Paraburkholderia bryophila: one gene and its partner. The protein of the gene in region 2 interacts with the protein of the main gene of each other region in a pairwise test. Links are inferred from orthologs where the notes say so. Each region holds a gene or a part of one and is shown on either strand. Other genes may lie near its edges.

The links.
Region 1: the proteins of recJ (region 2) and GGD40_RS12250 interact in binary tests that used the Escherichia coli proteins (3 or more experiments, as listed by UniProt). The link is inferred for Paraburkholderia bryophila from one-to-one orthologs.

Annotation. Positions count from the first base shown.
Region 1 is NZ_JACCAS010000001.1:2,753,684-2,757,243, reverse strand. What follows is about bases 29-3,271. They hold GGD40_RS12250 (DNA topoisomerase III), read right to left. Parts: upstream 2,917-3,271; coding sequence 229-2,916; downstream 29-228. Other genes in these bases: GGD40_RS12245 (thioredoxin family protein), read right to left, coding at 3,173-3,271; GGD40_RS12255 (LysR family transcriptional regulator), read left to right, coding at 29-41. Also shown: more of GGD40_RS12255, read left to right, coding at 1-28; more of GGD40_RS12245, read right to left, coding at 3,272-3,550.
Region 2 is NZ_JACCAS010000001.1:4,551,951-4,555,109, forward strand. The notes cover bases 206-3,047. They hold recJ (single-stranded-DNA-specific exonuclease RecJ), read right to left. Parts: upstream 2,559-3,047; coding sequence 852-2,558; downstream 206-851. Other genes in these bases: GGD40_RS20430 (regulator), read right to left, coding at 2,601-3,047. Outside these bases: more of GGD40_RS20430, read right to left, coding at 3,048-3,159. UniProt on the Escherichia coli protein: Single-stranded-DNA-specific exonuclease.

The DNA of each region.
Region 1 (3,560 bases), 1.8 Mb from region 2 along the record:
CGACCGCTCGCGCGCGACCGACGGTTTTGTCGCCGCTGTAAGTGCGGGTGGATCGATCAGGCTCGGAAGCCGGGCGCGGCGCGCAATAGCCGCGCTCCGGCGGACAAAGAAAAAGGCGCAGTCACGGAAGTGACTGCGCCTTTTTTCGTGGCGCGGCGGAGACTGCGCGACTCCAAATCTATGAAGCTGGCTGGAAGCAAACGCTGCCTCCAGCCTTGGTGGCCTGGATCAGGAGCCGGTTTTACGCGCCACGGTTTTCTTCGCCGGTGCTTTCTTGGCTGCCGCTGCAGTTTTAGTGGCCGCCTTCTTGGCCGCAGGCGCTTTCTTCGCTGCGATCTTCTTGGCAGCCGGCACGGCCTTCACCGCGACAGACCCTTCGTCGTCGTCCGATTCCGAATCCGGCGCCGCCTTGGCAGCCGACTTCGCCGCCGCGTTTTTCGCCACTGTCTTGGCGGACGGTTCCTTCTTCTCGAACTCGAAGCCGATCTTGCCGTCGTTCTGCTTGACGAGGAACGCCTTGAAGTTGCGACCGGTGCGCGACGACTTGAAGTTCGTCAGCAGGTCCGTACGGCCTTCTTCGAGCAGCTTCGCCATCTGTTCGCGGGACATTTCCTGCTGCAGGATCACCTTGCCCGAACGGAAGTCGCAGGTCTTCGGATTCGCAACCGAGTTCTCGCAGACATAGCTCATGCCGTGTTCGAACACGCGGCCCTTGCACTTCGGACACGCGCCCACCGACTGCTGGTCGGAGAAATCAGGCGGTTCGCCATCTTCGCCGCCCGAATCCTGGCCGAAGTCGAACTCGAGCTTGTAGTTCTTGATCTCGTCGTCGAGCGACAGCTTCAGAATCGCCGAGAACGGACGGCCCATCTTGCTGCGGAAACCCGACAGCGGCCCGATCGTCTTGTTCTGCAGCAGCTCTTCGACTTCCGGAATTTCGAACTGGCGTCCACCCGGAATCTTCGAAATCGAAAACTCGCATTTCGAGCAGGCGAAGCGCCGGTAGTTTTCCTTCACCTGACCGCCGCAGTTCGGACACGGCGTCTCTAACGTCGCGTAATCACCCGGGATCGTGTCGGAATCGTATTCTTTCGCGCGCTTGACGATGGTCTGCGTCATGCGGGCGATTTCCTGCATGAACGCGTCGCGCGGCAGGTTGCCGCGTTCCATTTGCGAGAGCTTGTATTCCCACTCGCCGGTCAATTCCGGTGCGGTCAGTTCTTTCACGCCGAGGCCGCGCAATAGCGTCATCAACTGGAATGCCTTGGCGGTCGGAATCAGATCGCGGCCTTCGCGGATCAGATACTTTTCGCCGAGCAGACCTTCGATAATCGCGGCGCGCGTGGCCGGCGTGCCGAGCCCCTTGGCCGCCATCGCTTCGCGCAGTTCGTCGTCTTCGACGAGCTTGCCTGCGCCTTCCATGGCCGACAGCAAGGTCGCTTCGTTGTAGCGTGCGGGCGGCTTCGTCACCAGTTGCTGGGCGGCGATCTTGTCGGTCTTGACCTTCTCGTCCTTCTGCACCGGCACGAGGTTCGCGTCTTCACCGCTGATTTCGCGGCCGTAGACCTGCAGCCAGCCCGGCTCGACCAGTACCTTGCCTTCCGTCTTGAAGTGATGGCCGACCACTTCCGTGATCCGCGTCGTCACGCGATATTCGGCGGCCGGGAAGAACACCGACAGGAACCGCTTCACGACCAGGTCGTAGAGCTTCTGTTCCGGCTCGGAGAGGTTCTTCGGCGCTTGCGCCGTCGGGATGATTGCGAAGTGATCGCTGATCTTCGAGTTGTCGAAGATGCGCTTGTTCGGCTTCACCCAGCCCTTGTCCAACACCTGCTTGGCAAACGGCAGATAGTTGTTGCTCTCCTTGAGCATGCCGAGCGTGTCTTTGACCGTATCCAGATAGTCTTCCGGCAGCGCGCGCGCGTCGGTACGGGGATAGGTCAGGACCTTGTGCTTTTCGTACAGCGCCTGGGCGAGGCCCAGCGTGTTTTTCGCGGAGAAGCCGAAGCGGCCATTGGCCTCGCGTTGCAGGCTGGTCAGGTCGAACAGCGCCGGCGAGAGTTGCGTGGACGGCTTCGATTCTTCGCTGACCTTGCCGATCTGGCCGCGGCAGGCGGCAACGATCGTTTCGGCCGCGGGCAGCGCCCACAGACGCGAATCGCGCTTTTCCGGATCGAACTCGTCGCGCTTGAATTTCGGATCGTACCAACGGCCTTCGTAGAAACCGCCGGCGCAGACGAACTCCGCCTTCACTTCCCAATAGTCGCGCGCCACGAAGCGGCGAATTTTTTCTTCGCGCTCGACCACGATCGACAGCGTCGGCGTCTGCACCCGCCCGACCGTGGTCAGGAAGAAGCCGCCGCCCTTGCTATTGAAAGCGGTCATGGCCCGCGTGCCGTTGATGCCGACCAGCCAGTCGGCTTCCGAGCGGCAACGCGCGGCATCGGCCAGCGGCTGCATCTCTTCGTCGCTACGCAGACGGGCGAAGCCGTCGCGGATCGAGCCGGCCGTCATGGATTGCAGCCACAGGCGCTGCACCGGCTGTTTGGCCTTCGCGTGTTGCGCGATCAGGCGGAAAATCAGCTCGCCCTCGCGCCCCGCGTCACATGCGTTGATCAGGCGGTCGACGTCTTTACGCTTGAGCAGCTTGGTCAGCACCTTCAGGCGCGACTCGCTCTTGGCGATCGGATTGAGGTCGAAATGCGGCGGAATGACAGGCAGATTGGCGAAACTCCACTTGCCGCGTTTGACTTCATAGTCTTCGGGCGCGGCGATTTCCAGCAGGTGGCCGACTGCCGAGGAAAGGACGTAGTCGTCGCTTTCGTAGTATTCGTCATGCTTGGTAAAGCCGCCCAAAGCCTTCGCGATGTCGTTCGCGACGGAAGGCTTTTCGGCGATGATCAGTGCTTTGGACATGACTCGATGTGAGGTTGGTAGATCCGGGTTGATGGCCTTGAGTGCGCGGTTATTCGCGCGACCCTCGTTTGCGACCTTTGCGACCCATTAACGACCGCTTTATAGCACACGCCGCGAAGGCGACGTGTCAAGTGCCATAAAAGCGCGCCATCTTAATTGCGGGCTCCGCGCTCGGGCAAGTTATGGAAAACACGCCGTGACCTGCTCGCAACGCTTGTGCCGCAAGGCTTGGGCGTTGCGGTTTCAGGCTGCCTCATCAGGCCACCTGGAGCGCCGGCCGCAATTTAGGCGCGCCGCTGACGCCGGGCACGGCCGTCAGATCCGACAACATCCGTTCCACAATCGCCGCCTGTGGCAATACCGTGCCGAAGAATCGTGTCGTGACCGAGTCTTCGATCAGGATGGTCGGGAAATTCTCGACGTCCAGATCGTCGAAACGGTCCGCATGGGTTTCAATGTCGATCCATGCGAAACAGATATCCGGGTGACGATCGGCCAGCTTGTCGAAGGCGTCCTGATAGTCGCGACAGGTTCCGCACCACTCCGCGCACAGGCAGGCGACGAACAGCGTGTCGGGCTCGTTGACGCGCTCGGCGATCCGGTCTTGGTCGGTGTCGAGGTTCAGCGCGGGCATGGTGGTTCCT
Region 2 (3,159 bases):
AACGACGTATGACGGCCGCCCGACGAGTCGAACGGCGACTTGCGCACGAGGCGGTGCACGCCGGTTTCGGTGCGCAGGAAGCCGTACGCGTATTCGCCTTCGATCTTGATCGTTGCGTTCTTGATGCCCGCGACGTCGCCGTCGGTCTGCTCCAGCAGTTCGGTCTTGAAGCCCTTGCGCTCGCAGTAGCGCAGATACTGGCGCAGCAGCATGGAGGCCCAGTCGCACGCCTCGGTGCCGCCGGCGCCGGCCTGGATGTCCAGGAACGCGTTGTTCGGGTCCGCCGGATGCGAGAACATGCGACGGAATTCCATGTCGCCGACGCGCGCCTCCAGGCCTTGTGCGTCGGTTTCGCAGGCGATCAGCGTTTCGTCGTCGCTTTCTTCACGGGCCATCTCGAACAGGTCGAGCGCGTCGCGCAGGTCGTCGTGCAGCGCCGTGAGTTTGCTGACCGTGTCGTCGAGCAGCTTCTTTTCCCGGCCGAGGGCCTGGGCGTGTTTCGAGTCGTTCCAGACGGTCGGGTCTTCGAGTTCCCGGTTGACTTCGATTAGACGCAGTGCTTTGTCGTCGTAGTCAAAGATACCCCCGTAGGTCGGCCGCGCGCGCGCGCAGGTCTACCAGAGAGGCTTCGATCGCGTTGAGACGTTCCGCTTCCATGTCGATCTTTTATAGCTTCGTAAAAAGGGGAAATTATAGCCGATCGGCGTGCCGCGCCGATCACTCTTGAGCGATCCGGCGCGGGTTTGGGGTTGATTTTGCGGAGAATTTCGCCGCTTTGGGCGCAGCGCACGGGAGCCGATCCGGCGGACGCGGTCAGCTTGCCGCGCACCCGCTCAGTTTGCTCAATGGCCTCAGCTCGCCGCGTGCTCGACGATCAGTTGCACGCGCGACACGCCGTTCCACGTATCGCTGGCGAGCCGGTAAGCGACGGTGGTGCGCGCGGGCAGCGTGTCGGTGTGGTTGAACCAGATCGCGTTGAAGCGCTGGCGGCCGCGCACCAGTTGCAGCTTCAGATGCTTGTCCTTCACCAGCGCCTGCGACGCAATGTCGAATTCGCCCGAAAACACCGGCGCCGGGAAGCCTTGGCCCCACACGGCGGCGTCGAGCATTTCGACGAATTGCGGCGTGAAGTAGGCGTCTTCGAGTTCGCCGTCGGTTTCCACGGTGCGCGACAGCGCCTCTTCGGACAGCCATTCGCGGCCGACCGCCTCGAACGCGGCGGTGAAGCGCGGCACGTCGGCGGCGGCGAGTGTCAGGCCCGCGGCCATCGCGTGGCCGCCGAATTTGGCGATCAGGCCCGGCTCGCGCTTCGAGATCAGATCGAGCGCGTCGCGCAGATGGAAACCCGCGATCGAGCGGCCCGAACCCTTGACGGTCTGGCCGCTGTCGTCGGCGAGCGCGAAGGTGAACGACGGCCGGTGGAATTTCTCCTTCAGGCGGCCCGCGACGATGCCGATCACGCCCTGATGCCAACTGGGATTGAACAGCGTGATGGTGGTCGCGCCTTCCGGGTTGATCGCGGAGAGATCTTCAAGCGCCTGCTGTTGCATGCCGGCTTCGATTTCGCGGCGCTCGCGGTTCATCGTGTCGAGTTGTTGCGCGAGATCCCACGCGCGGCCGATGTCGTCGGTGGTCAGGCATTCGATCCCGAGCGACATGTCCGACAGCCGGCCCGCGGCATTCAGCCGCGGCCCGAGCGCGAAGCCGAGGTCGAAGCCCGACGCGCTGCGCGCCTCGCGCGCGGCGGCGCGAAACAGCGCGGCAATGCCCGGCTGCATCTTGCCTTTGCGGATGCGCTGCAAGCCCTGAGCGACCAGCACGCGGTTATTGCCGTCGAGCTTGACGACGTCGGCGACCGTGCCGAGCGCCACCAGATCGAGCAGGCCGTCCAGACGCGGCTCCGGAAAGTCGTCGCCGAATGCGCCGCGACGGCGCAATTCGGCGCGCAACGCCAGCAGCACGTAAAACATCACGCCGACCCCGGCAATGCATTTGCTCGGGAAGGTGCAGCCCGGCTGGTTCGGATTGACGATCGCGCGGGCGGCCGGCAGTTCGTCGCCAGGCAGGTGGTGATCGGTGACCAGTACGTCGATGCCGAGCGCGTTGGCCGCTTCCACGCCGTCGACGCTGGCGATGCCGTTGTCGACCGTGATCAGCAATTCCGGTTTGCCCGACGGGTTGCGCGCGGCGAGCGCGACGATCTCCGGCGTCAGGCCGTAGCCGTATTCGAAGCGGTTCGGCACCAGATAGTCGATCTGGCCGCCGAACATGCGCAGGCCGCGCACCGCGACCGCGCAGGCGGTGGCGCCGTCGCAATCGTAGTCGGCGACCACCAGCATGCGGCGCTTCTGCTGGATCGCGTCGGCGAGCAGTGCGGCGGCGTCTTCGCAGCCTTTGAGGCCGGCGGGCGGTACGAGCCGCGCAAGGCCGGTTTCGATTTCATCCGGCATGCACACGCCGCGCGCTGCGTAGAGACGCGCGAGCACCGGATGCAGGCCGTGGCGGGTGAGCACTTCGGCGTCGACGGGGGAGCCGGCGCGCGTAACGATTCGAGTCATTCGGAGAGGCCGTGGGTCATGCGATCGATCGCATGCAATCAATCATTCGATGAAGAGCGACGCGAGCAGCCGCCGCCGCCAGAATTTGCGCAGGTCGCCGCGCGTGACCGTGAGCGTCACCGAGCCGGTGTCGCCGCACAGGGTCAGGCCGAGTTCGCCGAGTTCGCCGGATTGCAGCGCGGCGAGCACGGGGTCGAACCAGTCGGTTTGCAGCGCGGCGAAGGCGTCGTTCCAGCGCGCCCAGTCCTGCTCGATGTAGGGCGCGGAGAAGGGGTCGAGTTCGACGAGGGTGACGCCGTCGGTGTGCGGTATGGGCGGCGCGTTGTTCACGTTGGCCGAGCCGGCCGCGTTAGCCGGCTGAGTCATGCCGCCGCCCGCATTCGCTGCCCGCAGCGTCGCGAACGATGCCGGCGGCGCGCCGGTTTCCACACCCGCCGTCATCGCCAGGCCACGCGTAGCCGCCGCGTCCGAAAGCACCCGGGCAAACGGGCTGCGCACCGGCTGCACCGCGCCTTGCGCGTGAAACCAGATCGAGTTCACCGCCGGCAGGCCGCGCGCCTCGCGCGCTTCGTTGACCGGATGCTCGAACCAGGCCATCTGC